2 regions of the Lysinibacillus sp. Bpr_S20 genome follow, and region 2 is predicted to be linked to the other one. Evidence: a T-box and tRNA genes for the amino acid it is inferred to sense, from the RefSeq annotation. Region 2 holds a T-box; the other holds one or more tRNA genes.
What was found. A T-box is a leader RNA that pairs with one kind of tRNA and senses whether it is charged. The one in region 2 lies ahead of argS (arginine--tRNA ligase), so its partner is inferred to be a tRNA-Arg.
Positions count from the first base shown of each region.

Region 1: it has a tRNA-Arg gene. The T-box ahead of argS (arginine--tRNA ligase) is inferred to sense a tRNA for this amino acid. The anticodon was not compared.

Region 1 is NZ_JALNLQ010000007.1:197,463-213,282, reverse strand. Features, by position in the region: gene clpP (ATP-dependent Clp endopeptidase proteolytic subunit ClpP) at 1-565, opposite strand, end outside; tRNA gene MWJ95_RS17645 (tRNA-Arg) at 1,053-1,127, shown strand; gene MWJ95_RS17640 (spore coat protein) at 1,472-2,086, opposite strand; gene MWJ95_RS17635 (LemA family protein) at 2,247-2,828, shown strand; gene MWJ95_RS17630 (TPM domain-containing protein) at 2,828-3,601, shown strand; gene MWJ95_RS17625 (S9 family peptidase) at 3,800-6,076, shown strand; gene MWJ95_RS17620 (aminotransferase-like domain-containing protein) at 6,159-7,535, opposite strand; gene MWJ95_RS17615 (DMT family transporter) at 7,661-8,578, shown strand; gene MWJ95_RS17610 (glutaredoxin family protein) at 8,630-8,866, shown strand; gene MWJ95_RS24540 (hypothetical protein) at 9,140-9,262, shown strand; gene MWJ95_RS17605 (hypothetical protein) at 9,334-9,627, opposite strand; gene MWJ95_RS17600 (transcription initiation factor TFIIIB) at 9,830-10,036, opposite strand; gene MWJ95_RS17595 (sugar-binding transcriptional regulator) at 10,335-11,366, shown strand; gene gap (type I glyceraldehyde-3-phosphate dehydrogenase) at 11,493-12,509, shown strand; gene MWJ95_RS17585 (phosphoglycerate kinase) at 12,917-14,101, shown strand; gene tpiA (triose-phosphate isomerase) at 14,140-14,901, shown strand; gene gpmI (2,3-bisphosphoglycerate-independent phosphoglycerate mutase) at 14,894-15,820, shown strand, end outside.
Region 2 is NZ_JALNLQ010000009.1:76,579-92,398, forward strand. Features, by position in the region: gene MWJ95_RS19075 (DinB family protein) at 1-372, shown strand, start outside; gene MWJ95_RS19080 (hypothetical protein) at 481-618, shown strand; gene MWJ95_RS19085 (ABC-F family ATP-binding cassette domain-containing protein) at 906-2,510, opposite strand; gene MWJ95_RS19090 (FtsW/RodA/SpoVE family cell cycle protein) at 3,070-4,308, opposite strand; gene MWJ95_RS19095 (helix-turn-helix transcriptional regulator) at 4,295-4,690, opposite strand; gene MWJ95_RS19100 (sigma-70 family RNA polymerase sigma factor) at 4,671-5,222, opposite strand; T-box leader at 5,409-5,628, shown strand; gene argS (arginine--tRNA ligase) at 5,670-7,343, shown strand; gene MWJ95_RS19110 (MFS transporter) at 7,516-8,688, shown strand; gene MWJ95_RS19115 (serine hydrolase domain-containing protein) at 8,872-9,909, shown strand; gene MWJ95_RS19120 (GNAT family N-acetyltransferase) at 9,932-10,285, shown strand; gene MWJ95_RS19125 (hypothetical protein) at 11,132-12,142, shown strand; gene MWJ95_RS19130 (cell division site-positioning protein MapZ family protein) at 12,198-13,097, shown strand; gene MWJ95_RS19135 (hypothetical protein) at 13,232-13,672, opposite strand; gene MWJ95_RS19140 (hypothetical protein) at 13,858-14,202, opposite strand; gene MWJ95_RS19145 (TcaA NTF2-like domain-containing protein) at 14,523-15,626, shown strand; gene recQ (DNA helicase RecQ) at 15,635-15,820, shown strand, end outside.

The DNA.
Region 1 (15,820 bases), on a different contig from region 2:
TTTGGTCGATTAGGCCATATTCTTTTGCGCGCTCAGCAGTCATGAAGTTATCGCGGTCTGTATCTCTTGCAATGACTTCAAGTGGTTGACCAGTGCGTTCTGATAAAATACCGTTTAATTTTTCACGTAAGAATAAAATACGTTTAGCAGCGATTTCGATTTCAGTTGCCTGACCTTGTGCACCGCCAAGAGGTTGATGGATCATTACTTCAGCATTCGGTAGTGCGAAACGTTTACCAGGTTCACCAGCTGCAAGTAAGAAAGCCCCCATAGATGCTGCCATACCGATACAAATTGTTTGCACCTGTGGCTTGATCAGTTGCATTGTGTCGTAAATTGCCATACCGGCAGTGATTGATCCACCTGGTGAGTTAATGTAAAGAAAGATATCTTTATCTGGATCTTCTGCTTGTAGGAATAGAAGTTGCGCAACGATTGAGTTAGCAACGTTGTCGTCAATTGCACTTCCTAATAGGATAATACGGTCTTTTAGTAGTCGTGAATAGATGTCATATGCACGTTCACCACGACTTGTTTGTTCAATAACTGTAGGAATTAAATTCATGTTAAATCCTCCTTATAAAACTAAATTCGAATACTATTGCTGAAAACTTCCTTTGTATTTCAGCTGTATCCTTATCATACACATTATAGTCAGGGAAGGTCAAATATTAACCCTGTTAAAGTGAAATAAATTAAATCAATTTCACCTGGCGTAATTGTTGTTGGCGCTTCGCTTTCACGCAGAAACCATTTGGAGCAGATACAACAAACAGTGTGTCCGTATTTGAACTGGGCCAACACAATTAAATGCGTGACATTCGCCGGGAGAGTATCTTTATTTAGCAGGTATTTTGACACGTACTGAGTGAAAATAAAAAAAGTTAAAAGGTTTTGCATTCTATAGTTGAATTATATGCCATACGTTTGTATAATTGATAAGGTCATAAGTTAAAGTACAGTACACTATTTTGCAGGTATGCTTCAAATGAGGGTTATCTACATCATGCTTTTCGTAAAGCCTAGGGTGAGTACTTTTTTTTTGTTTAATTGCCCTCGTGGTGTAATGGATAACACGTAAGATTCCGGTTCTTGCACTGGGGGTTCGATTCCCTCCGAGGGCGCCATTTTACTGATTTATTATTTACTTTTATAACTCAATTCTCCTAATAAGTAGTTTAGCAGCCTGCTTAGTGGAGAAGTGAGAAGGGAAAATAATGGAATCTTGTCTAGTAGGCATTATTCCCGTATTTGTTCCTTTCAAACCTTCAAAAAAGCAACAACTCCAAATTATTTTTTAGTGAACATACCGAACGTGAAGACTAGTTATACTAGTCGGAAAAAAGAATCCTATCTGAGGGGATTCTTTTTTTTGTTTGTTTACTAAATATGTAGCGGCTTGCCGCCCTGTAGTTAAAATAAGAGCAGTCCCATATGTGATGACGATCACACAGGGACTGCTCTTGTTTTATTAATGAAGGGGATTTGTTGTAGTGCCGTATGCATTAAGCATAGTGTGCATATCCTGTTGAGAAAACTGAGGTACTTGATAGTAGCCATGCATATTTTGGTAAATAGATAATTCGTATGCCATTTCAATGCAGTTGGGAATACTATCTGCAACAACACGTCGAACGACAGGGTTGGTAGTTTCTGTTGCAGCAGCAGTCATACATTTCGCTGCCCCTTTTTGAGCACCTAATAGGAAGCCAGAAATTGCTTCGTCGTTAAGCTCATTTGCATTTTGCATTGGCTTTTTAGGCTGACCAGGATTCATTCCATATTTGAAATCATTCCCTGTCTCCATTTGATAGCGACCTGTAGGAACAGATGGATCATGTCCTGTGTTGAATGATTCCACAATAGTGTTATACATACCTAAAGTGAAATTATATTGGCTATCCAAAATGCTTAGTAACTCAGGATCCTTAACATGTGGACGTAAAAAAATGGATTGATTCATACCAGCAATGATTTCGCCGATTACTTCATGCATGTCCATGAGCTCATGTCCACCATGATTTAGGCTTTGTTGTTGGTTGAATGATGTTTGGTTTGATGATTCATTTTGAAACGATTGTGTCAAAAAAAGCGCCTCCTAAATATCATAGTTTGTTTTACAGTATTAAGTATGGCTACTTAGATAAATTTCATACGGTATTAATGCATTTGCATATATGTAGTATAGAGATGTTTTTTTCCTACACATTAGTAGTAAGAAAAAAGAAAGCGAAGGAGGTTTAGAATTGAAAAAAATTTTTGGACCTATAGGAATGATCGTTATTATTTTAGTTGTATTAGCCTTACTATTTATTCCAAAATACAATAGCCTTGTGACTGCTGAGGAAAGTGTTGATTCGAAATGGGCTCAGGTTGAAAATCAGCTACAGCGACGCTATGATTTGATTCCGAACTTAGTAGAATCTGTAAAAGGATATGCTAACCATGAGAAAGATGTGATCGCTAGCATTACAGAAGCACGTGCACAAATGGGAAGTGCACATAGTCCAAAGGAACAGGCTGTTGCCAATGATGCATTGAACGGTGCACTTAGTCGATTGCTAGTAGTCGTAGAAAACTATCCAAATTTAAAGGCAGATGCAAATTTCCGTCAATTAATGGATGAATTAGCTGGGACAGAAAATCGCTTAGCGGTTGCTCGAGAAGACTACAACAATGAAGTGCAGGCTTTTAATAAAACGGTCAAACGTTTCCCGGGTAATTTAATTGCAGGGATGTTTGGTTTTGAACAGAAAGAATACTTTAAAGCAGCTGCGGGTACTGAAAAGGCACCTTCTATAGATTTTAGTAGTTCAGGTAAACAATAATGAAAAGCTTTTTTATTCAGCTCATGATTGTGAGTATCATGTTTATTTTATCGATAAGAATGGCAGAAGCCGCAATGCCGTCACCAATGCAAAATACGTATATTCATGATTTTGCTAATGTTTTATCTTCATCCATGAAGGAAGAACTCAATCATTATTCAGAGCAGCTAGATAAAGGTACAGGTGCTGAAATAATGGTCGTCACCGTAGATACTATTAACGGAGAAGAACCAAAAATGTATGCAACTAAAATGATTCGTTCTTGGGGCATTGGTGATGCCAAAAAAAATAATGGCGTGTTATTATTAGCAACGTTTGGGCAGGGAGAAGGTAATAATGATGTGGTCATTGCTGTAGGTCAAGGTCTTGAGGGTGCATTACCTGATGGTAAGTTAGGGCGCATTTTAGATGCAGCGTTTTATCCGAATGCAAGTGCCGGAGACATTGATAAGGCATTTAAAGCTACGTACACTGAAGTATTTCAAACTGTCGCCGAGGAATACAATTGGGATGGAGAAATGCCTGAGAATACAGCTGACAAAGAGGAAATGCCAACGTGGATGATTATTTTAATCGCTATTATAGTACTTATTGTTTATACATTTATTTCTAATGGTAGAGGAGGCGGGCCTCGTTCTGGAAGACGTGGTGGACGTGGCGGTTTTCCAGGTGGCTTTCCAGGTGGTTTCGGAGGTGGCAGCTCTGGTGGCAGCGGCTTTGGAGGATTCGGAGGCGGCTCATCTGCTGGTGGAGGAGCAAGTCGGAAATTTTAACTTTTTTCCGAATCCAAATGCAATTATTCTGAGGGGATAGACTATATTTAAAAAAGTGAACTCACTGCAGTTCACTTTTTATTGGTTAAAGGTAATTGCATTAATTTTTACAAATATTTGACAATTTGGGTAAAATTGCTATAATTTAAATTGTATCGACAAACGATATAACATGTACTGATATAAGGAGGGATCATTTTGAAAAAAAGGTTTTTATCAGCATCATTAGCGGTTATTTTAACGTCATCTGCTGTCATTCCTGTATCTTTGCAGGAAGTGCGCGCTGCTAATGAAACTAGCAGTCAAGTAAAAGTAAAAGAGGAACGTCTATCTGCTAAGGAGTTTCTAGATTTAACTGTAACAGCTCTAACATTCCAACATGGATCAGAGACAATGCGTCAGCAAATCATTGATCAATGGGTAAAAGGCGAAGAATTAAAAGATTTCAGTGTGAATATTAAACGTGATGAAGCGGCACGTATTTTAGTAAGAGCTTTAAATAAAGAGGAAAAAGAAGCAACACTTGCTGAGTATCAAGAAAAAGCAAATAAGATAGGTTTATTTAACGGTCTCTCGAATAGTGAAACGATTACTAAACAAGATGCTGTCAAAATTTTAAACAATGCTAAAAATGTAAAAAATAGTGTTAGCAATAATGAAGGCGTAAAAGAAATTTCGGTAGAAGATTTCATGAAAAATCCAGGAAACGCCGGCTATCATCTTTCACCAGACGGAAATTACATTACTTATAAATCTGCATGGGAAAATCGTTCAAATGTGTTCGTAAAGAAAATGAATGATGATAGTGAGCCAGTACGTGTATCTAGTTCAATGGATCGCGATATTGGGGGATCCTTCTGGAAAGATGATAATTTACTATATGTAAAGGATAAAGGTGGCGATGAAAACTTCCACATTTATTCAACAACATTTAATGGTAATGAGGAGAAGGATTTAACGCCATATCCGAATGTAACAGTTGAGTTATTAAGTGATTTACAGGGCGTTAAAGACGAAATCCTTATTACGATGAATAAAGAAGATGCAAAAGTCTTTGATGTGTACAAGCTTAATGTGAAGACTGGAGTCACTACACATGTTGCGAAAAACCCAGGTAATATTTCAAGTTGGTTAGCAGATCATGATGGAAATGTACGTATGGCAGTAACTTCAGATGGTGTAGAAGGAACTATCCTTTACCGTGATTCAGAGAAAGATGAATTCAAGCCATTTATTGAAATGAAAGCAGGAGATGAAGTAATGCCACTTGCTTTCTCTAAAGACAATAAACATATTTTCGCAACTTCTAATAAAGGAAGAGATAAAGTAGAAGTAGTTAAATATGATTTAGAAGGTAAAGAAGAAGTAATTATGTCCAACTCAGAAGTGGATGTAGCGGGTGTATTATATAGTTCTGAGAAAGATAAAGTATTGTACGGTGGATATGTAACAGATAAGATACATTATCAATTCTTTGACGAGGATTTTGAAAAACTATTCCGTAAAATTCAAAGCAAATTAGGTGTTCCTGAAAGTGATTTAGGTATTAATGATTACAACAAAGAAATGACAAAATTCATTGTTAACGTTTCTAGTGACACTGTTTACGGAAAATATTATTACTACGATTCAACAACAGACGAATTAAAAGAATTGGCAACATTAAGCCCTTGGTTAAAACAAGATGAGCTTGCAGAAATGCATCCAATTTCATATAAAAGTCGAGACGGCCTAACAATTAACGGTTATTTAACTTTACCGAAAAATAAAGAGGCTAAAAATCTGCCACTTATCGTCAATCCACACGGTGGACCATGGGCACGTGATATGTGGGGCTTTAATCCTGAGGTGCAATTACTAGCAAATCGTGGTTATGCAGTACTACAAATGAATTTCCGTTCGTCAGCTGGATATGGTAAAGAATTCCTGGAAGCTGGTAATAAGCAATGGGGTCTAAAAATTCAAGATGATATTACAGATGGTGTACAATGGGCGATCGATCAAGGTATTGCAGATCCTAAACGTATCGGAATTTATGGTGCATCTTTTGGAGGTTATGCAACATTAGCAGGTATCACTTATACACCAGATCTATATGCAGCAGCAGTTGATTATGTAGGTGTATCGAATATCTTTACACTATTAAATACAATTCCTCCATATTGGGAAACAATGCGTGAAATGCTTTATGAGCGTGTTGGGCATCCAGAAAAAGATAAGGAGCTATTAACAGCAGCTTCACCTGTCTTCCATGTGGATAAAATTAAAACACCGCTATTTGTAGCTCAAGGTGCAAATGATCCACGTGTAAATAAGGCTGAGTCCGATCAAATCGTTGAAGCATTACGTGCTAGAGGCGTTGATGTGGAATACATGCTGAAAGATAATGAAGGTCATGGTTTCCATAATGAAGAAAACCGTATCGAATTCTACACTGCAATGCTAAAATTCTTAGATAGCCATCTGAAAAAATAATATAAAGAGGACTGTGCATAATTTCTTGCACAGTCTTTTCTAGTTGAAGACTCTAAATTGTTCTTATTTGGATGGAGAACCGTTATAAGAATTGAAAAGTATTTCGAGATATATCATTTTTTTTATTGTCAATTAATGTGATACAACGGGCTAGCTTTTCTACGCCAGCATTAATTTGACGCTCATCCACTTGAGAAATACTTAATCGAATCAGATTTTCCTTTTTATATTCTGGTAGGAACATTCTAGCTGCATCATCCACAAGGACATTTTGCTCTTGTAACAAATTGACAATCTGCTTTGCAGTCACTTTTTCGGGCAGGGAGATAGTAAGATAAAATCCTGAAGAAGGTTTCGTATATTGCGTGTTATTTGGTAGCAATAACTTACAAGCTTCCTGTAGATGTTGCATTTTTCTATAATATAGCTCTTTTATTTTCTTAATATGGCTATTAAACATTCCGTTTTTTAAATAAATTTCTAATGCTCCTTGTGAAAGAACCGAACTATTAAAATCGGCAGTAAATTTATAACGTAAAAAGTTGTTACTCATAATTTTTGGAAGTACTAAAAACGCAACTCTTAAACCAGGTAGAAAAACTTTAGAAAAACTTTTAATATAAATAACTCTGCCAGAAGGATTGTACGCGAATAATGGATCAGATTTAGTATTTGGATCCAAATCACCTAAAAAGTCATCCTCAACTATATAGACATCGTATTTTTCCGCTAATTCAACAATTCTTTTTTTCTCTTTATTCGTATAGCTATGTCCAAGTGGATTATGAAACCTAGGAACAATATAGAAGAACTTGATATCGTTATTGCGAAATATATATTCTAGACGATCGAAATCAATTCCATCCATAGATAAATCAATCCCGAACGTAGTCACTTTCTGTAAATTGGCAGATTCTATAAAGCCAAAATAAGTAGGCTGTTCAATTAAAATATTGTTTTTCCCATTCGGAAATGGCATAGAAACTAATAAATTAAGAGCCTGCTGAGAGCCAGACACAATAAATAATCTTTCGGGTTCAGTGAATACCTGTAAGCTTTGCAAATACTTCACCAATTGAAGTCGTAGAGAGGATAGTCCTTGTTGATCGGTGTAAGTAAATAATTCTTCTTTATAAGTATCAATGGCCTGATTAATACAGTGCTGAAAATCAATGTAGGGCATGATGTCTTTATCAGGACCAGCAGACAAAAAGTCAATAATATCATTTTTACTGTCTGGATTTTGAAATTCATTGACAACATAATAACCGCTTTTGGGCACAGAAAAAATGAAGTGCTCTTTTTCTAGCTCCTCATACGCTTTAACAACTGTGTTTTTACTACAGGAGAATTTTTCTGAAAGTTGTCGTACTGAAGGAAGCTTACTACCTGCTATAAGTAATCCCTGTGCTAGTTGATCTTTAATTTCATCAATAACCTCATTATATTTTGTATACAATACAAAGCCTCCCTTATTCTGTACCAGGACAGATGGCGAAATATTCCGTTTATTTTTACGGTAGTTCCTCTTAATATTCATTATACCAGCACAAATGGTACAGATTTGTAAAAAAATATAAGGGGATGGTCATAGTGCAGGACAATAAGAAGGAAAAAATGGGGTTATTATTAGGCTTAGTGGGCGTTATCTGTTTCAGCTTAACATTACCTGCAACCAGTGTAGCAGTAGAATATTTTGGGACTACAATTGTTGGCTTAGGAAGAGCGGTAGTAGCATCAATTTTAGTTACTATCGTATTGATTGTGAAAAAAGAAAAACTACCCACTGCTCGTCAATTCAAGAGCTTAATTATTGTCTCTTTAGGCGCAGTTTTAGGATTCCCCTTACTTACCTCTTGGGCTATGACAAGTTTGCCAGTTTCTCATGGAGCTGTAGAATTAGCCCTTTTACCTTTAGCTACGGCGGGGTTTGCCATGATAAGGGGAGGCGAAATTCCGTCCATTAAATTTTGGATATCAAGTATAGTTGGCGCATTGGCAGTAATGGTTTACGCTACTTATCTTGGACTGGGCCAGTTACATGTTGCAGATTTAGCCTTATTGGCAGCAGTCATAATACTCGGACTTAGTTATGCTGAAGGTGGGGTACTAGCACGAGAAGTAGGAAGCTGGCAAGTAATCGCGTGGGCAATCATAGTAGCTACTCCTTTTCTTATTATTCCAGTGCTATTAAACGTATCAGCTGAAATGTTGCATGCTCCTTTAAAAGCTTGGATTAGCTTCTTGTATCTTGCTATTGTTAGTCAATTTTTAGCATATGTAGCCTGGTATGGTGGAATGGCTATGGGAGGCATTTCAAAAGTAAGTCAAATTCAATATTTACAGCCATTTTTAATGATTATTTTTGCAGCTTTATTTCTTAATGAATCCATTACATTATTTACTATTGTTGTAGCCATCGTTGTTGTCGTGTCAGTATTCATTGGCAAGAACACCACTGTTATTAAAAAAGATTCAGAATCAATGAAACAAAGGGAGTAATTACGGTATTTTGATTTTCGTTTTATAATGCTCTTATGGGAGGTGCTTTAATTGAAGGTTACATTTTTTAGTCGGGCTAATTGTGGATTGTGTGTAGAGGGATTACATACATTAAAGCTTGTACAGGAAGATATAGATTTCGATATTGAAATTATTGATATTGAAGAAGATGAAAGCATACATGAAAAGTATATGTTAATGATTCCGGTAGTAGAGAAGGATGGGCAAGTGATACAATATGGCAATTTAGATTACGCAACACTTGTGGAGCATTTGTCTAACGAATAACAAAGGAATCTGCTAAATGTACATACCAGAGGCTTTTAATGAGATGTTACTTTTACTCGAATTTTCAGCAGTAATAACCACAATTCACAAATTGTTCAATGAAAGCGTTTAGAATTTGAACAGTTTGTGAAGACCTTCACATTTGGCTTTATTTTTAAAAAAATAGGAGTAGAATAAGAATCAGTAAGAGGTTGTTATAAAACAGATGATCAAAAGTATCACATTTTTAGTGGTTGTTATATTACAAAAGCGAATTTGAAGGGAGATTTTACAATGTGGGTTATTACAGTATTTGAGAAAAAGGACGTTCGTATTTTTGAATACACAAATAAAAATGAAGCAACAAAAGCTTTATGCAGATTTAAGAAAAACGCAATTTTATCTTACACAAAATAAGCTAATAAAAAACCCGTAACCATGACATTTTGGTTACGGGTTTTTTATGCTAGATAACACACGATATTTAATTAATCAGACTCAGCACCAAAGCGAGGGGATGATTTCCGTTCCGGCTGGGCGCTTTGTAGCTGACGCCTTGCTTTCGCTACAGATAAAACATTGCCGCTGACGCTTCGCTTTCGCGCAGATAAAACATTTGTTGCTGTCGCTTCGCTTTCGCACAGATAAAACATTTGTAGCTGCCGCTTTGCTTTCGCTACAGAAAACATTTGCCGCTGCCGCTTCGCTTTCGCGCAGAGCAGAGCTTCCTGGGGGCGTTCGATGAGCCGCTTCACTCGCGTTCCTCTATTGCTGATCCCCAAGGAGTCGCCCAGCCTCCACTCCAATCATCCAATCAATTCTTTTTGCAATTGTCTTTCTGTTAAAAAGCTCATTTAACTTTAGATATCCACAATTAGGCCATTATGCTTAAAATAGAGAGTCCTTTATGTATCTACTTACAACGCTAATTCCGGGACATTTAAATAGCGAAGCTTTCCATTTAATTTAAATTACAATAGTTCCTCAAAAAAGTGTACCTTTAAATTTCTCCGGTTTTTTTACATAGCTCTCGATTATAAATCCGCATTCTGTGCAAATAATATATTCAACAGTTGAACCGATACTCATCTTATTTTCTGGGTACATAACCGCATATCCATTATGCTTACCTTTTCCTAACTCAGTCCCACCACATTTTGGACATTCTGTTGCTTTCGTAGAATTCTTCAATTAGAAACCCTCCCCTATATATGTAAGCCAATTTTTCTGATATATCCTATTATCTATTATTACGAATGAGTTGTAAAATGGTTCCATTTTATTAAACCTTTTCATAATTGTAAAATGAAGAGTTTTTTATTACTAAATGGTTATATTATTTTTTAAACGGTTTTATTGTAAATTAAACAAGTTTTTTGTCACTTTACATTATTTATAAAGAGTATTATAATGAAATCGTAAGTGGGACATATTTTTATGCAGTGGGACAAAATATAACCCACTGATATTGAAAAGGGAGTAGATTAATATGTTATCTGTACCTGAGGCACAGCAAAGGCTACTTCCAGAAATGTATCCGCTGCTACAATCGAGATATCGTATATTGCAAACAGTTCAGCTTATGCAGCCAATTGGGCGTCGAACACTTGCAGATTCACTTAAAATGACCGAGCGAGAAATTCGAAAAGAAACGGATATTTTACGTGAGCAAGGGTTATTAGATTCTCAAAAGTCGGGTATGGTATGTACAGACGATGGTGAAGTAGTTATCGAAAAGCTTCGAACAATTGTCTATGAATGGTCTGGTCTTAAACAACTGGCTAAATTATTGGAAAACCATTTCGGCTTACAGCATGTAATTGTTGTACCAGGTGATTACAATGAAGACGATACGATATTAACATTGCTTGGAAAAGAGGCAGCACAACAATTTATGTCAACAAGCTTTGATGGTCAAATAGTAGCTGTTACTGGTGGCAAGTCGGTTGCATCGCTTGCGCAATTTTTACATCCCATTGATGCACATAACATCACATTTGTTGCTGCTCGCGGAGGTATTGGACATGAAATGCAAATGCAAGCCAATACACTTGTCTCAGCATTTGCTATGCAAATGGATGCACAGTATCGCACATTGTTTTTACCGGAGCATTTAAGTGAGCAGGCCTATCGAGCAATGTTAACAGAGCCAATGGTAACCGAAATGATGAATTATTATGATCATGCAGATTGTGTGATTCATGGTATCGGCTCTGCAGAAGAAATGGCTATTCGTCGTAATTCATCACCGGAGGATTTACGAATACTCGAAGAAAAGGGTGCAGTTAGTGAAGCATTTGGCTATTATTTCAATGCAGAAGGTGAAATTGTACACCGAATTCGAACAATCGGTATTCAGTTTGAGCAAATTCAAAGAAGTAAGCAATTAATTGCAGTTGCTGCTGGTAAACAAAAAGTGAAGGCAATGCTATCGTACTTTAAGGTAGCGCCAAAGCAAACGATTTTTATAACGGATGAGGTAGCCGCGAAAGCTATCGCCGAAGGTATACCTTCGTTATAAATTACGATGTAACTCAATTTTTCAGTGAGTTCTACAACACTCTCTGAATGAGAATAAAGCCAATTGTGGATATTATAAATGTCCGAGGCAAAATTAATTATTTCAACAATATTGGAGGAATTGACAATGGCATTAAAATTAGCGATTAATGGATTTGGACGTATTGGACGATTAGTATTTCGTGAAGCGATGAAGCACGATGAATTCGAAGTGGTTGCAGTAAATGACCTAACAGATGCAGGTCAGCTTGCACACTTATTAACTTATGATTCAGTACACGGTATCTACGATGCTGATGTTTATGCAGACGGTGATTCTTTCGTAGTAAATGGAAAAAAAATTAAAGTGTATGCCGAAAAAGATCCGGCTAATTTACCTTGGGGTGAGCTAGGGGTTGATGTAGTACTTGAATGTACAGGTAGATTCCGCTCGATGGAAGAAGTAGGAAAACATATTCAAGCGGGTGCTAAAAAAGCGATTCTTTCGGCTCCTGCGAAGGGCGAAATGCCAACGTTTGTAATGGGCGTGAACCATGAGGATTACAACCCTGAAACAGATGATGTTATTTCAAACGCTTCTTGTACAACGAACTGCCTAGCACCTGTTGCTAAAATACTTGATGAAAAATTTGGTATTGAACGCGGTATGATGACAACAATTCACTCCTATACAAACGATCAACGTATCCTTGACTTCCCGCACTCTGATCCACGTCGCGCACGTGCTGGTGCAGTGTCAATGATTCCAACAACAACAGGAGCAGCAGTAGCAGTTTCAAAAGTATTGCCTCAATTAAAAGGTAAATTAGATGGCTTCTCGATGCGTGTGCCAACACCAAACGTTTCATGTGTGGACTTAGTAGTGGAGCTAAAATCAGAAGTTACAAAAGACACTATTAATGCTGCATTAAAAGAAGCTTCAGAAAACGAGCTTAAAGGTATTTTAGGATACAACGAACTACCATTAGTTTCAATTGACTACAATGGTAATCATAACTCTTCAACTGTAGATGGTCTTTCTACAATGGTATTAGAAAATAGTATGGTAAAGGTTCTAGCATGGTATGATAACGAAATTGGTTACTCTACTCGTTTAATGGACTTAGCTTTATATATCGCAGAAAAAGGATTAAACAATAAATAAGTGTCATAATTCGATAACTCAAGTAAAAAGTGTGACATAATACTGCTTTTTACGCATAAAAAGTATAGCCTTTATAATGTCTAAAAGATATAATATACAAGGGTAATGGGAGTAAGGGAAATTTACCCTTACTCCTTTTTTATACAAAAAATATAAGATGAGCGTGTGCTGAATATTCGGAATAGGCACTATCCTCTGACTGGTTATGTAATTGCAAGACATAGAACGTGACTTTTGCTACTATAAAAGCAAGTAAAAGGATACTTCACCATAGTGTGGGTTGATAAAGGCTTGTTAAACGAAATGGACCAAAGTTTTTTATCTCATACAGTTTAGTGAATGATGGGAGGAGCCAAGATGGGTGAATCCAGGAAATTCACGACTACAACTTTGAAGGGGGTTTCTTCATGTTAAATAAGAAGACGATGAAAGATATTGATGTAAAAGGTAAGCGCGTATTTGTACGTGTCGATTTTAATGTACCAATGGCAGATGGCGCGATTACTGACGAAACACGTATTCGAGCAGCAATTCCTACAATTGAATATTTAGTGGAACAAGGTGCCAAAGTAATTTTAGCCTCTCACTTAGGACGTCCAAAAGGTGAAGTAAACGAGGATATGCGCCTAACTGCAGTAGGTGTACGTTTAGCTGAATTAATGGGTAAACCTGTTACGAAATTAAATGAATCGATTGGTCAAGAGGTAGAAGAAGCGGTTGCCAACATGCAAAATGGTGACATGATTCTACTTGAAAATGTACGCTTCCACGCTGGTGAAGAGAAAAATGATCCTACTTTAGCGGCGCAATTTGCAAAATTAGCGGACGTTTATGTCAATGATGCATTCGGTGCAGCTCACCGCGCACACGCGTCAACTGAAGGAATTGCCAAGCATGTACCAGCAGTATCTGGTTTCCTTATGCAAAAGGAATTAGATGTGCTAGGTAAAGCTTTATCAAAGCCGGAGCATCCATTTACAGCTATTATCGGTGGTGCCAAAGTTAAAGATAAAATCGGTGTCATTGAAAGCTTATTAGAAAAAGTGGATCACTTAATTATCGGTGGCGGTTTATCATTTACATTCATTAAAGCGCAGGGCTATGATATCGGTAAATCTTTATTAGAGGAAGATAAAATCGATTTAGCAAAATCCTTCATTGAAAAAGCAAAGGCAAAAGGCGTGCAATTACATATGCCAATCGATGCAGTTGTCGCAAACGAATTTTCAAAGGATGCAGAAACACAAATTGTAGATGTAGACGCTATTCCAGCGGACTGGATGGGCTTAGATATTGGTCCAAAAACAGCTGCTAACTATGCAGAGGTTATTAAAGATTCTAAATTAATCATTTGGAATGGACCAATGGGTGTCTTTGAAATGGATAAATTCGCGAATGGTACAAAAACTGTAGCAGAGGCTATGGCAACTACAACTGGTTATACAGTGATCGGCGGCGGGGATTCTGCAGCAGCAGTAGAAAAATTTGAAGTTGCCGATAAAATGGACCATATTTCTACAGGTGGCGGTGCATCACTTGAATTAATGGAAGGGAAAGAGCTTCCTGGGATTGTGGCATTAAACGATAAATAAAACATTAACGTGGAATAAAAACATAGGAGGCAAGAACGATGCGTAAACCAATTATTGCAGGTAACTGGAAAATGTATAAAACATTTGAAGAGGCTATCCAGTTTGTTGATGCGGTACAGGACAAACTTCCTTCAAATGATAAAGTAGACGCTGTTGTTTGTGCACCAGCACTTTACCTACCTACGCTTGTGCAAGTTGCAAGTGAATCTGAGCTAGCAATTGGTGCACAAACGATGCATTATGAAAACGAAGGTGCATTCACTGGAGAAATTAGTCCAGCTCAACTTGCAAGTGTGGAAGTAGACTATGTTATTTTAGGGCACTCTGAACGACGTGAATATTATAACGAAACAGATGAAGCCATCAATAAAAAGGTTGCTGCAGCACTTGCGCATAATATCGTACCGATTATTTGCTGTGGCGAAACGCTTGAGGAACGCGAAGCCGGGACTACTGAGCAGAAGGTTGCTCATCAAATTACAGCAGCACTTGCTGGATTTGGAGCACAAGAAGTGGAGCATATGGTGATTGCTTATGAACCTATTTGGGCAATCGGTACAGGTAAAACTGCTACAGCAGAAGATGCTAACCAAGTATGCGGTGCAATTCGTGCAGTAGTGAAGGAATTATATAATGCTGAAACGGCCAATGCTGTACGTATTCAATACGGCGGTAGCGTAAAACCTGAGAACATTCAGGAATTATTAGCAAAAGAGCATATCGATGGTGCTTTAGTCGGTGGAGCAAGTTTACAACCAGAATCATATTTAAAATTATTGGAGGCGGCAGCAAATGCCTAAAAAGCCAGTAGCATTAATTATTCTAGATGGCTTTGCATTTCGCGACGAAACTTTCGGAAATGCAGTAGCCCAAGCAAACAAACCCAATTTCGATCGTTATTGGAATAAGTTCCCGCATTCCACTTTAACGGCAGCCGGTGAAGCGGTAGGGTTACCTGAAGGTCAAATGGGGAACTCTGAAGTTGGACACTTAAATATTGGTGCTGGACGAATTGTGTATCAAAGCTTAACACGCTTAAACAAATCTATTCGTGAAGGAGATTTCTTTACGAATAAAGCATTTTTGGATGCAATTGCACATGTTAAAGCTCATAATTCTAAGCTTCATATCATGGGTTTACTTTCAGATGGTGGCGTACATAGCCATTATGAGCATATGTTTGCGCTATTAAAGCTTGCAAAACAACAAGGCTTAGACAAAGTCTTTGTACATGGTTTTTTAGATGGTCGTGATGTTGGACCGACAACAGCTCTAGACTATATCGAAGAAACTGAAAAACAAATGAAGGACATTGGCGTAGGTCAATTCGCTTCCATCCACGGTCGTTATTATGCAATGGATCGTGATAAACGTTGGGATCGCGTAGCCCTTACTTACAATGTACTAGTAGATGGTGCTGGCCAAACAGCTGATAGTGCAGCAAGTGGTGTAGCTGAATCATATGAGCGTGATGTAACAGATGAGTTTGTGATTCCATTTAGCGTTCAAGAGCACGGAGAAGCAGTGGCAACAATTGATGATAATGACGCTGTTATTTTCTTCAACTTCCGTCCTGACCGTGCAATTCAACTATCTAAAGTGTTTACTAATAGTGAATTTGATGGTTTCGAATTATCAGCTAAGCATCCTAAGAATTTAAAATTCGTGTCATTCACTCATTACAGTGATGAAGTAAATGCTCAAGTTGCGTACGCAAAT
Region 2 (15,820 bases):
ATCGTAGAAGATCACAGCACACTAGGCTGGCTAGGCTGGCATTTAGTTGGTGCGGCTGGTTATTTCAGTTATTTAGCAGGTTTACAGGTTCCTATGATTCGTCAAGAAGACTCAATTCCTTCTACAGCAGCTGAGATTGTAGCTGCTTACGAAAAGGTAGCAAATGATGTGAAAGAGGAAGCGGCAAAGCTATCAAATGAAGATTTGCTAGAGGAAGTAAAAGGCTTCAATGGACCAGTTAAAAGAGGTGCATTATTGCGTGTCCTAATCGATCATCAAACACATCACCGTGGACAAATGACAGTGCTCTTACGTCAAGCAGGCTTACCAGTTCCGGGTGTATTAGGTCCAACGAAAGAAATGCAAAAATAACCGTAAACGGCAGATACTCGGTGTATCTGTCTTTTTTTACTGAATATAATGACAGAATATGGGACATCACCCTATTTATTTGGTGTATTAATGATAACGGGGCTACTGATGTCACTGCTACTGGCAGTATTTTCCCCTGATACACGGACGATCATTGAATATGAGGAAACTGTCGAGAAAATACAAGAGAGTGAACAGATGTCAGATGCTCAAGTAGAAATAGCAATGACCTCGACTAAATCGTAGTAATGGCAAGAGAAGTGGGAATCATAACAGGGGCTGCAAATGGTATTGGTTAAGCAATTGCGATAGCTTTATCTCACAAGGGGAGACTGAAACATGTATAACAAAAGGCGTCAATTACGAAAGTTGCAATCAGCCGATTCAACGTATGGGGCTACCAAGTGAAATAGCTGCTGACTTTGCTTTTTTAGCAGTGAAGAAGCAAGTTATATTAAGGGACAAGTACATTGAAGATATCCTTCATCAAAGAAACAGGGTTCTCCTTTTGAATAGGAGAACCCTGTTTGTTATTAGTTTAAGCCTTGGCTATCTTTCCACTCTAGGAATTCATCATAAGTTAATAGTTTATCTAAAATTGTGCCGTCTTCACGGATTTCAATGACACGGTTCGCAATTGTTTGGATGAACTGATGGTCATGAGATGTGAAGAGCATAGCACCTTTGAAGCGCATAAGTCCTTCATTTAGTGCTTGAATAGATTCAAGGTCAAGGTGGTTCGTTGGTTCATCTAGTAAAATAACGTTTGCAGTTGCAAGCATCATTTTAGAAAGCATACAACGAACTTTTTCGCCTCCTGATAAAACTGAAGGAGATTTTTTCACTTCTTCACCAGAGAATAGCATACGTCCTAAGAAGCCGCGTAAGAAGCTTTCTGTTTCATCATCAGGAGAATATTGGCGTAACCATTCTACTAATGATTTTTCAGTACCTTCGAAGTATTTATCGTGATCATTTTCAAAGTAGCTTTGAGATGTTGTTACGCCCCATTTGAATGTACCAGCATCTGCTTTTCTTTCATCCATTAGAATATCAAGAAGAGCCGTTTTTGCCATTGGATTACCAAGTAAAATGATTTTATCCTCTTTGTTCATTGAAAAGCGAATATCTTTAAATAGTATTTCGCCTTCATTGCTTGCTGTAAGGCCTTCCACTGTTAACACATCGTTACCGATTTCACGTCCAGTTTGGAAGTTGATGAATGGGTATTTTCGGCTAGAAGGTTTAATGTCGTCAAGCTCGATTTTATCCAACATTTTCTTACGAGAAGTCGCTTGGCTTGATTTCGAAGCGTTCGCAGAGAAACGAGCAACGAATGCTTGTAGCTCTTTAATCTTTTCTTCTTTCTTCTTGTTTTGGTCTGCCATCATTTTTTGTGCTAATTGGCTAGACTCATACCAGAAGTCATAGTTACCAACATATAATTGGATTTTAGAGAAGTCTAAATCCGCAATATGTGTACACACTTTATTTAAGAAGTGACGGTCATGGGATACGACAATAACTGTATTTTCAAAGTTAATTAAAAATTCCTCTAACCATTGAATTGCTTTTAAGTCAAGGTGGTTGGTAGGCTCATCGAGTAATAGAACATCTGGTTTACCAAATAGAGCTTGTGCTAATAATACTTTGACTTTGTCAGAACCTTCAAGGTCAGCCATTAGCATATAGTGAAGCTCGTCGCCAATCCCTAACCCGTTTAATAATGTTGCTGCTTCTGAGTCAGCTTCCCAACCATTTAGGTCAGCGAATTCACCCTCTAATTCAGCAGCACGCATGCCATCCTCATCAGAAAAGTCTTCTTTTGCGTAGATAGCGTCTTTTTCAGATTTTACTTCCCAAAGACGTTTGTTCCCCATAACAACTGTATCTAATACATTGAATTCATCGTATTCAAAGTGGTTTTGTTTAAGGACTGATAAACGTTCGTCCTTACCCATTGATACGTGACCTTCCTGAGCTTCAATTTCACCAGAAAGAATTTTTAAAAATGTTGATTTACCAGCACCATTTGCTCCGATTAAACCGTAGCAATTCCCCGGTGTGAATTTTATATTTACGTCTTCAAATAGTTTACGATCGCCATAGCGAAGACCTACATTACTTACTTGAATCATGCAAGTTCCTCCTTTTTTCACAATGGCACTAGTATATCATGAAATATGTACCATAGTCTATAAACATTATTAAATCAACGTTTAGCGTTATTTAAATTTTTATAAAACATGAGTTCTTCGTCGCTTAATACAGATTTTCCTTACAAGAAAGCTAATACACTTTTAGATATCGGATGAAAAAGAGGTCAGACAATAGGGAAAAAAGTCTTTAAATACACTAAAACACATTGATTTGCTTTGGTAACAGTTGGACTGCGAACGCTTAGTTACTCAGAAATTCCACATACAAAAAATAAATTGTTGGTAAAATGAGAGAAAAATTCTTAACAATATTTATTTCTACATAAAAAAGCAACCTTAATTGGCTGCTTTTATATCGTTTTGTTCTAATCCTAAAGCATCTTTAAGTCTTGTAGAATATGAGAAAAGTTTAATTCAGCATCCCTTATCCAGCATGGAGAGTAGTATCAACTAAAGTAGCGGTTCCTAGGAAGTAGCGGATTAACGGATGTATCCAATTAGTCCTAAACAGTTTTCAAAGCCATTTAATATCAAACTATTAAATATATGATTTCCTGCGATAAATACTAAGTGTTAAGCCAATTGGAACGCTTCCTATAAGCATTGGGAAAACACCATGGCTAATGAATGGGAGTGGCATTGATATAAAGGGTACAAGTCCGAAAAGCATAAGTATTTGATAGGCAATTTGCGTTGTAACATAAGCAAGACCACCAGTAATTAATAACCGACCGTATTCGTTATGAATGTAACCAAGTGTATGTGCTAAACGATAAATGATGAAGCCAAGAATGCATATAATGATAACACCTGCAAGTATCCCATACGTTTGTAAAATTGTGAGTAATGCAAAATCAGTATGCGCTGCATTAGCAAAAGGTTGAGAGCTAGTGCCAAACCAAGTGAGGTGCTTCATCACAGTTGAACTAAGTGCAACAATAGAATTCTCATCTAAGTCTGTTGTAAAGATGGTCTGCATTCTTTCAAGTTGATACGATTTTAAAGGTGCAAACATTAAGTAGCAGATGAATGCTACAAATAGGAGACTAAATGCTATAGTAATTGCTAGCTTTTGCTTGCGAGAAAAGCTGCTCGCATAAAATAATGTGGCAACAATCGCTGAATATGAACAAAATAATGAAATATCTGGTAATCGCAAGTAGCAATATGCACCGATTAAATAAAGAGTGAGCAGCAACCATAATGATTTTTTTGGTTTAGCGAAAAGCCCTGCAAACGCCATTAAAAAGAGGGGCATCGTCATCCAACCTTTAAGTTCTAGGGGGCCAACTCTAAAAAAAACAACCCCATTAATTGTTTCATTACCATTTAAAATAATAAGAAATAAGAGACATCCCAGTATATACATCTGCGTGGAATAGCGCTCTAGCTTGCGAAAATCGAGTCGCATTAAGAAGATTGTCAAAACAATTCCACCAATAACAATCACGATATTACGGATGATAGAATCTCGTAACGAGAGCTCAGCTGGTAGAAGTGGTAAGAAACTACACATTACTGCAAGCATAAATGGAATAACGAGTAGCCAATCGATTTTCGGCTGATGAATCTGATTAAGTGAGACGCCGAGGTTTGTAGCATTGCCCATTTCACGTACAGCCCGTAATTCCGCATCTGTAGCTTTATAGCCCTTTTCTTGCCAAGCATGCTTTGACTTCGCTAAATGATAAGTTAGCTCTTTTTCAACAGCATCATGTGCCTCCTTATTACGAATATGTCCCTTTACGTGTTGAGTAAATTCTTTAATCGTTCGCATAGCGTACCTCCTTCAGTAATTGCTCAAAAACAGGGCGTTTGTCCGTTTCTTTGTGAAGCTTTGTTAACAGCTTAACGCCCTTACGTGAAAGAACATAGCGCTTTTCATTCCCATACCACTCACTTACGACGAGTTGTTGCTGTTCAAGGCGATGTAAGGAAGAATAGATCATTCCTTCATTTAAATGAATGACCTCTTTGTTTTTTGCATAAAGAAGTTGCGTAATTTCAAAACCTGAGCGCTTCGTTTGTAGCATCGTTAGTAGCGACTGATCTGAAAGTTCCTCTTGAATCCCTTTACGTACAGCTTCCTTATGCATTTCTGTAAACTGCATCTTTTTAAATTGATTTTTCATAGCTTGTTTAAAACGTGTTTCCGTCAAATGGATTCCCTCCTAACGCTTTTTGCAACAAAGAACGGGCCTTACGAAGTCTTGTTTTCACCGTATTGTTATTCAATGATAAAATGTTGGCAATCTCTTGGATCGAATAGTCTTCAAAATAATAAAAATAAATAAGTTCACGATACTTAACGGGGAGAGTCATCACTATGTCAAACAATGCCTCGTCCTCACTATTCTGCACAACTTGCTCAAGCAAATCTCCCGTTTCTAATGCTTCCGCTAACACCTTCGTTTCCGTTACATCGACGTTTTTCTTATACCAGCTTTTTATATAGTCCTTTGAATGATTAATAGCAATACGCCACAACCATGTTTTCAAGCTGGAATGACCTTGATATGTTGAGAGAGCCTTATAACACTTGATAAAAATCTCTTGCGTCAAATCCTCAGCAAGAGGGGCATCATGTACATATGTATAAACAAGCTGCAGTACCTCTTGACCATAATTTGTCATTAGCTCCTCAACCACCTGATCTCGTGATAAGCTACTTGCTGTTATTGTTTCCTCCATATCGTCCCTCCTAACGTGTTCATTCATTAGACGATTGCCAAATAGTACAGGTTTTCCTTGTATGATCAAAAATATCAATCATTTAAAAATAATGGTAACACACCGTTCACAACCGTTTTTTTATTACATTGCAAAAGCACTATTGACTTTAATCGAGGTGTTGTGTAGAATATTTCGAAATTACAGTTAAATTCAATGAAAAAGAGAGTAATTTATGGATCTACTGGAAAGCGAATTAGGGATGGTGTGAGCCTAATGCAGGGGCCATAAATGAAACGCACTTTGGAGAAGGTTCTCGAATTAGTAGTAGAGAATAACGGGGAGTCACCTCGTTAACAACAGAAAGTGGTCATATTATATGGCAACTAGAGTGGTACCACGGGATAACTATGCTCTCGTCTCTATTTTTTAGAGACGGGGGCTTTTATTATGGAAAGGAGAATGAACATGCATACACAAATTGCGAAAAGCATCGCTATGGCATTAAATAATGAGTTAACTGTCAATGACATTCAAAATTTACTAGAGAAACCGAAAAATTTGGGCTTAGGGGATGTAGCATTGCCGTGCTTTACACTGGCAAAAAAATTAAGAAAATCTCCAAATAGTATCGCATCGGACATAAAAAACAATTTAAGTTGTGATGTAATACAAGAGATTCAAGTAGTAGGCGGGTATGTCAATATATTTTACCATCAACCAACGATTACACAGCAGGTGCTTAGTCAAATAGTAAAAGAAGAAAATTTATACGGGACTCAGCAGGAATCGAAGGGGAATGTTGTGTTGGATTTTTCTTCACCTAATATAGCGAAGCCTTTTTCCATGGGTCATTTACGTTCTACAGTGATCGGCAATGCATTGGCAAACATAGCAGAGAAAAATGGCTACCAAGCAATCCGCATTAATCATTTAGGAGATTGGGGAACACAGTTTGGGAAATTAATCGTGGCCTATCGAAAATGGGGAGATCAAAAAACAATTGAAGCTGCTCCAATCGAGGAACTTTTAAAAATCTATGTGAAGTTCCATGAAGAAGCGGAGCAGGATGAAACACTCAATGAACAGGCACGTGCTGCATTTAAAGCATTAGAAGATGGCGATAAAGAAGCGTTAGCGTTATGGCAATGGTTTAGAGATGCATCACTAGAAGAATTCAAGACCATTTATCAACTGCTTGGAATTAACTTTGACTCTTTCGTTGGAGAAGCGTTCTACAACGACAAAATGGCTGCTGTTGTGAAAGAGTTGGAAGATAAAGACTTACTTGTGAAATCCGACGGTGCTTATGTCGTTGAAATAGATAATATGCCACCTTGCTTAATAACTAAAACAGACGGGGCTACACTCTATGCTACCCGTGATTTAGCAGCTGCTTTTTATCGTCAACAACAATATGACCCGAAAAAAATATTTTACGTTGTAGGGAATGAACAGTCACTTCATTTTAACCAGTTATTTAAAGTCATTGAAAAGATGGGGTATGATTGGGCAAAAGACTTACAACATGTACCTTTTGGCATGATTCTAAAAGAAGGTAAAAAAATGTCGACGCGTAAAGGTAAAATCGTTTTATTAGCAGATGTACTTACAGAAGCGATTGCTACTGCAAAGCGAAATATCGAGGAAAAAAATCCAAATCTAATGGATAAAGAGAACATTGCACGTCAGATTGGTGTAGGAGCGGTTATTTTTAACGATTTGAAAAATGATCGTCTTCATGATATTGAGTTTTCGATTGAGCAAATGATGCATTTCGAAGGCGAAACAGGGCCATATATTCAATATACGTATGCACGTATTTCATCACTTTTGGAAAAAGCCGATGAACAAAGTTACGAAGTATCGTTTGAAGCATTAGGGGAGCAAGCATGGCCAGTTATTTTATTACTGGAACAATTTCCGAAAGTAATTGCTAACGCTTTAGAGCAAGCAGATCCATCACAAATTGCTAAATATGCTTTACAATTAGCCCGCCAATTTAATAAATATTATGCGCACAATAAAGTATTGGTCGATGACAGCCAAAGAACATCTAGATTAGCATTTTGTCATTGTGTAGCCGTTGTTCTAAAAGAATCGTTAGCACTGTTAGGAATTGCAGCGCCAAAAAAAATGTAAGTATCGTAAGCTGCAGCTATTTCTTGATACTAGCTATATCTTTTCATCAATAATTGCCATTAAATTGACCGATACTAGAAAAAATGGTAAAAGGATATAGTGAGAATTCAAAGATCTAACAAATTTAGTTGAATTTTTAACTGTATCAATAGAGAGAAGGTTTTTTGAAAGTATGCAGAAAAAACAATGGCGTCTTTCCATGGTACTTGTGGTTGTTTGTATTTTCTTGGTTGCGCTCAATATGCGACCAGCAGTCACAGCAATCGGACCACTATTTAATGTACTTTTGGAATCACTCCATATATCAAATACAAAAATGAGCTTTTTAACATCTATTCCGGTGTTTTGTATGGGGCTCTTTGCCCCATTTGCAGTGCCATTACAAAGAAAACTCGGAACAAAAACAGCCATTACGCTCTTAATCATGATCCTGGCATTAGCAAATGGGCTACGCTTTTTACAAGAAAGTTATGTTCTACTTGTAGTCACAAGCTTTGCTGCAGGATTTGCAATTGCACTGATTGGTCCCATATTAAATGCCTATATAAAGAAAAAATTCCCAAAGCGTTTTACGACTGTTGTAGGCATTTATTCATTTGGAATCGGAACAGGGGCAACATTGAGTGCAGCACTAACAATCCCATTTTATAATTATTTTCATGAGAGCTGGACAATAGCGCTTGGTAGTTGGGGGGTACTTGCTATTATTGCCCTGTGTATATGGTCCCTTGTCATACAAAATCAACACCTGCCAGAGACAGGTGCAATGGCTGAAAAAGCTGCACGAAATCCGTGGAAAAATGTCCGTGCATGGATCATTTTAATTTACTTTGGTATCCAAACATCTTTGTTCTTCTCTATTATGTCTTGGCTAGCACCAATCTTACAAGATAAGGGCTTTTCTCTTGTCGCGGCAAGTTCGATGCTAACATTTATGTCTATTATACAAATGATTGGTAATATTTTGGTGCCCATACTAATGGAAAAATGGTCGAGTCGAATCGGTTGGCTCTTTTCTTTAGGGTTCATAGGCGTGATAGGCTTTGTGATGCTTTGGTTAGGTTCAGGGTCATTGTTATGGATTGCTGTATTCATCATAGGTTTCGTATTAAGTGGCTTATTTCCAATTGGCCTATTGTTACCATTGGATGAAGCAAGAAATGACGAGGAGGCAAATAGCTGGTCATCTATGGTTCTTTCAGGTGGCTTTATGATAAGTTCCGTGATCCCTATACTTATCGGCTATTGCTATGATAAGACTGGTAACCATACATTTACCTATATGATTTTTATACTATTGATGTTGGGCATTTTAGCTACAACAATGATGTTAAAGAAGAAATAATGGTAAGACATGCGCGAAATGACGTGCATGTTTTTTTATCTTTTTTTAAGGCTGTTTTCGTAAAGATTGTTGCTCTTCAACTAACGAAGTAGGTTAATTGAAGATAAATATATTACAAACAGATAAAAGGGAGCGTACGTTCGTGTTATAATTTATTTGATAATACTGATAAAGGGGATAATTGTGAAATTGGAGAACATTCGCATTGTAGAACGAATGAAACATTATAATGTACAAGGTCTAAGTATAACATTGCTTGAGGGTGGTGAAATTAGTGGAACAGAAAATTACGGCTTATTAGAAGCGAAAAGCAATAGAAAAGTAAATGAAGATTCTATTTTTAGTGCGTGTTCAATTAGCAAGTTCTTAACAGGAATACTTGCTATGAAGCTAGTAGAGGAAGGACTTCTTGATTTAGATGATGATGTGAATGAAAGTCTTGTATCGTGGAAAGTACCAGAAAATGATTTTACTAAAAATAAAAAAGTGACATTGAGGAACTTACTAAGTCATCAATCTGGAATTAAAGACCCTGAGGGTAGTTATCCTGAACTAAATTCGGAAATAGGGTTTCCTTCGATGGTTGAATTATTAGAGGGGCAAACTCCATATTGTAACACTCCTATTGACGTCAAGTGTGAACCAGAAAGTGAATTCCATTATTCCGATGCAGGTTTTTGTATCATTCAACAACTAATAGAAGATGTTACTGAAAAACCGTTTCATAAAGTTATGAATGAGCAAATATTTGAACCATTAGGAATTGCAAATAGCCAATTCATTACAACAATGTTGGAAGTAGATAGACAAAACTTTTCTTGCGGTCACAATAAAAACGGTGAGTTAGTAGATGGGAAATATCCTATATATCCTTATCCAGCGGCGGCCGGATTATGGACAACTTCTTTGAATTTAGCTGAATTAGTTCTTGAGTTAATGAATGCTGTAAAGGGAGAAAGCAAGGTTGGCATTTCGGAAAGGTTAGCAAAAGAAATGATAACCTCCCAAAGAGATAAAAGTTGGACTGGATTAGGTGTGTTTCTTGAAGGCTCAGAAAAAGAACTAGAAATCACATCACTCGGTTGGGGAGTGGGTTTTCAATGTATGATGGTGGTGTTTCCGTATTTAGAGAAAGGTGCGGTCATAATGACCAATGCAGAATTGGGTGTTCATCAAATGGAAGGTATTATAGGAGAAATATATAAATCTCTTTTATTTTAAAAAGTGTTAAGGGAGGAGAAACATGCAGATAGCCTTAGCAAATCCAACTCATATATCTGAAGTTGTAACGTTCTTCAACAAAAATATAGAACGCAATAACAGTGCGATCTATTCTGAAGAGTTTTTATGTCCTCTTGGAGTTAAAGCAGCTATAAGAAGAAAGCAAATGATAGTGGCAACAGTAGAAGGCCAAGTAGTGGGGGCATTTCGGTTTTACCGAAAAAAAACACAAAACAAAATTTCTTTGTATCAATTTGCGATAAGCGAGGTTTATCGTGATCAAGGGTTGTTAAAAAAGATGTTTAAAACGATAAATGATTTACCTATTGTCGCACTATGTCCGACTGATTCCGATTTTAATGAATATTATTATTAATCGGGTTGGATTTTACAAGAACTAAGTGACGAGTTTAAAATCTGGGTTTTTAGTAACCCTAATTAAGTTTTGTAAACTTCTTCACTTAAAGTAACGGGGTGCTTTAGTTAAATATTCGATTTACAAAATATCAAACATAAAAACAGAGTTGATTCTACACATTTTGTAGATTAACTCTGTTTTTATGTTTTAACAGCAACAATCTTTTAGAAAACAGCCTTTGCTAAAGACCCTGTTAGTTTAATAAAAACATATTTAATCAATCAAATGGATCTTTGCGATTTTCTTTTCATATTGGAATCTGTAATTAATATCAACACTAAGATTATAAGGCATATTCCAAGTAAAATTGCACCTAGCATACTTACTCCCATTCCTTCAAATCCCCTAATTACCTTCAAACCAACAAAATGCGTTATGATACTTAGATTTACAAGAATCAATGGAGGAACATATATATTTCTCTTGTTCTTGATTGCCCAAAACAATCCCCAAATACTTAGTAATGAAATAGAAATAGGCAAATAGATAAACAGAACGGAAGCAAACAAATCTAACCCCCCTGACATTTATGTTTTATCTTATAATATGTACCTTAACACAAATTCCCTTAATTTAACTATCTTGCTCCGTTAGCCTAAGAACGTTCCTAAATTGAGACAAATTTTTCGGTCCGTATTAAGTCACTTAAGTATATTACCAAAACTAGGTATAACTTCATACAAGTTTTTTGAAAATAGCCTTATGTTTTTATAGCAACAACAACATTTTCAAGGAATCACAAATATTACTCTGCAAAAAAATCAATTTTTATAGTAGAATTTTCATATAGAGGAGAGGTAGTTAATGGAAAAGTATATTTTTAACTGGAAAACAGCGTTGTTAATAGGGGTTTTACTCCTTATAGGAGGATGCAGTTCCAAGAGCAACGCAGTATATGAAGAATCCATTCAAAAAGGGTTGGACGCCATCGCTGAAGATAACTTTAGTAAAGCTGAAGGACTTTTTGAAATGGCAACAAAGGCGAAAGAAAAGGATCCAAAGGCAAAAGCTTTATTAAATCAAGTGCAATTGATATTAAAATCAGATGATTTAATGAAAGAGAATAAAATAGACGAAGCCTTAAAATCGCTTGAGCAGTCGATAGAAGTCGAAGAAGGCTCTAAGGTAATTGTATCTAAAGCACGAGACAAAAAAGAAGTATTGCTCTCACATCAGAAAGGCCAAACTCACTACAATACGTTATTAACAGATGCCAAGAATTTAACCCAATCTGGCGACTATCAAAAAGCCAATGGAAAGCTAGATGAATTATTGAAAGCTGATTTATCTCAATTCGCATCGATCAAGGATGAAGCTACAAAATTAAAAGAGTCTAACAATACGATTATTAGAAATGCCGAAGTTGCACAAGCACAAAAGAATGCACAGGCACAACAGAATGCTCAAGCACAAAAGAATGCACAGGCACAGAATGCTCAAGCACAAAAGGTGGCACAGGCACAAAAGGAAGCTCAAGCGAAGGTTGCTGCAGCCGAAAAAGAGGCTAAGAAAGACATTCAACCGAATACACTTTCAGCGGACGATGTAGTTGTCCATTATTCCATTCTGGCGAATGGAGAATTGGAACTTCTTTCTCAATCCATAATACTGAAAGTCGGACAAAGATTAGTCCTTACAAGGGATGATCATAACAAGATATCCGAACGGACGATGTTTAGTAGTGACGGCGTAATTGATACATTTCATAATACAAATGGATTTATAGCAATAGCACCAGGCACTACAGATATATCGATATTACCTGGCGATGATTGGGATAGATCTAAGGTGATAACTGTAACTGTAATTAATTAAAATGCCATCATTCACTTTTTGCTATTAAAAATTACGATATAAGGAGATTTACAGGATGAAGATTTATAACTTCAAAGCGGTAACGATGGTTCTCATAGCTTCACTATTGATCCTTGGAGGGTGCAGTTCAAAAACAGACGAATTATATCAAGAGTCCATCCAAAAAGGGCTGGATGCAATCGCAGATGATCAATTCAGCAAAGCCGAAGGACTGTTCGAGGTAGCATTAGAAACGAAGGAAGACGATGTTTCAGCGAAGGCTTATTTAAACCAGGTACAATTGATTTTAAAAGCAGATAAATCAGTGGAACAAAATAATATAGCTGAAGCTGTTAAATTACTTGATGAATCAATAAAAATCGAAGAAGGATCGAAAGTAATTTCCTCCAAATCGCAAGATAAAAAAGATACACAAATCGCATTTCAGGAAAATGAAAAGAAGTACAATGCTCTGTTAACAGAAGCGAAGAATTTATCTCAATCAGGCAACTATCAAAATTCTAACGGGAAACTTGATGAACTTTCGAAAGCGGATTTAACCCATTTCGCTTCTATCAAAGATGAATCTTCTAATTTAAGAACTTCTAACGATGAAGCCATAAAGAATGCCGAAATTGCACAAGCAAAAAAAGAAGCTGAGATCGCACAAGCAAAAAAAGAGTCTGAAATTACACGAGCAAAACAAGAAGCTGAAATAGCACGAGTAAAACAAGAAGCTGAAAAAAAGGTCGCTGCAGCCAAAGCATCAGCTCCGTTTGAATGGGCTCCAGGCGTAAAAGACACCTTCGAAAAAGCAATGGTTGAAGCGGAATACGTGGATTCGCGCGACAACATTATCTACAAAAAAGAGGGCGTTACTGATAACGAAGGTTTTTACAGCGTATACACTATGCGCGATGGCGAAGAAGCATATGTCGTGGTTGTTAACGTAAAAACAGGTTGGTACCACGGATGAGTAATTTCATATTCTAAAACATCCTAACAGCCAAAAACAAAAAGAGAGTCGGTTCCATAACTAGGACCTGCTCTCTTTTTTATGTAAATCGTCAGAGCAAGGACCTTGTATAAGAAAACGTTCAATAACACTTCTCATTCAGTTTTTTGAAGTGTTATACTCTCCTCATTGCCATCTACGACAACCACAAAAGCAAGTTCAGAATCATCGAACGCTGAATAGGAACATCCATTACCGCAACTTTTCTTAAACGCATTCCCTTCTAAAACGCCATTATCTGATAAATATGTACTTCCACCAGAAGATGAGGATTTATAGTGTACCTGGTTTCCAATTTCCTTCTTCAATAGATTCTCCATATTGTTCCCTTTGTATTTTGCAACATAAGAGCCTTCAGCTAGTTTCCCATTTTCATTTACATTTACTGTTACAGCCCAACTGTTATTTTCTCCTATGAATGTTGCTGAAGTTTCCTTATTGCCAGCCCAAAATGCATCAACTGAATAATAAGAAATTAAGACCAATGCCAATATAAGTACAATTGTAGAAAGTAATTTTGTTTTTCTCGATTTCATAAATACCTCTCCCAAAACTAGTTTCCTTGTTATTTCTATAGGGGAGATGACAATCCCTTCTTTTACCAAAAATACTCGTTAGATTAATAAACAATCTTTTAGAAAGGCTGTTTTCTCAAAGATTGCTGCCTCTGGCTTGGATATCTTCTTCAACTAGAGCACCCGTTAGCACAATGATAGTTGAACTATATAATATTTACGGAAATTATTATTGATAATACAATAAGTATTAACATAATCCTGATTTTACTTTCCTTCGACGTAGTTAACGCTGAAAAGATTCCTCCTAAAATCATTAAAGGAATACCAATTATTCTAATTATGCTTACGGCAAATAACATACCTAAATGTGTAAAGAAAAACCCTATTACTATAAATCCAATTGTAAAAATAAAATGGCGCGACCTAAAATCATTAATTGCGGATTTTTTATCGTCGGTATTCATTTTTAAATAACCTCTAACAACCATAAACGCTGGTATTCCCCAAACAATCATAAAGATCACTACGGACATTGTACCTATAATCAATAGTTCCACCCCTATACAGCAATACAATATTACCATAAAAAATCATACACTTCCTCGACTATTCTGCACCGTTAGTTGAATAGTAACAATCTTTTCGAAAACAGCCTTTTTTAAATAACATTTTAACCGCAAATCACAAGTCATTTTTTATAGCAAAGCCAACATAGAGCCTTTTATTATAGGTATAACGAAGTGTTTAAAAATGAGAGCAGTATTTAAATAACATACATAAATTAATAATAATATTATGTAAACTTGAAACGAATGGTAACGTTGTTTATGATAGTAAGGGAAGATCTAAAGAAAGTTTTGGTGAATGTATGCGGAAAAAGATGCTCATTATTGGAGCAACAGCTTTATTATTAACGGGCTGTAAAAATGAAACATCGGCAGAGGTGTTTGATACGAAAAAGACCGATGTGAAATCGGAAAAGGCTGTGACGAAGCAGCAAGAAAAAGTGGTACCGGAAGTTAAAGTAGTTGGTGAGAATGGAATCGGTGCAGGGATTATTGTAAAAAAAGAGGACGCTAAGCTTTATATTTTGACAAATGGTGCGCTTGTAGCATCAAAGCCGGCTGCACTTGTACAATTTAATAATGATAAATTAATGGAAGCCGAAGTGCATTATATTTCAACAGCTTATAATATCGCCATTTTAGAAGTAGCATATGACGCATCGGTAAAGTTGCCGACCGTCTATAATGGTGAATTAAATCAGTTAGCTGTTTATGTTAATAGCTTACCGCACATCATTAAAAAATATAGTGACAAGGTAGCAGCTTATTACATAGATGCAGAACAAAATACACTTATTGGGAGCCCCGTCCTAGAAGCAGAGAATGGTAAACTTGCGGGCATCTATTTTAAACGCAAGCAAAACGGGACTTCACAGCCGTTTATATTGCCATATAAAGATATTGCGCAGTTATTGGATGAATGGGTCGCAGGTAATATGAAGACAAGTGATCGATTATCTCAATCAAAAAACCTATACCCGTATATAGAACAGCGTGATCAAGAAGCAGTACAGCAAGCGGTTGATCAATTCGGAAAGAATATTTTTGCCTATAATGTCGATGAGATCAAACTGTTTTTAGATACTTTTTTTAAGCATTTAAAAGCGGCAGTTGATATTCAAGATGCTAGCGTTATGAAGCCTTATGTAGGAGGAGACGATTTACAAAGCACATTGGATAATATGGTGGCGTATTATGCATCCAAACAAGCGAAAATACGTTTTAACAATACGTCAATTAAAAACATTAGCATGGATGGGCAAAATATTGTTGTTCGTGCCAAAATAGAATATGTATTAACAAATTCTGCTGGTCAAGAGGCACTTGCTAACTCTATGATGGTATATGAAATAAATAAAAATGAACAGGGCGAATATCAGCTTATTCGTCTAATAACTGAGGAGTGAAAAGTTGGATGGAGCAAGCAAGACAAATGCTACAACATCATTTTGGCTATGATTCATTTCGCAATGGACAAGAACCAATTATTGAACAAACATTACGAGGTCAATCAAGTCTTTGTGTGATGCCAACTGGCGGAGGTAAATCAATTTGCTATCAAATTCCGGCGCTCATGCTAGATGGCCTAACAGTCGTCATC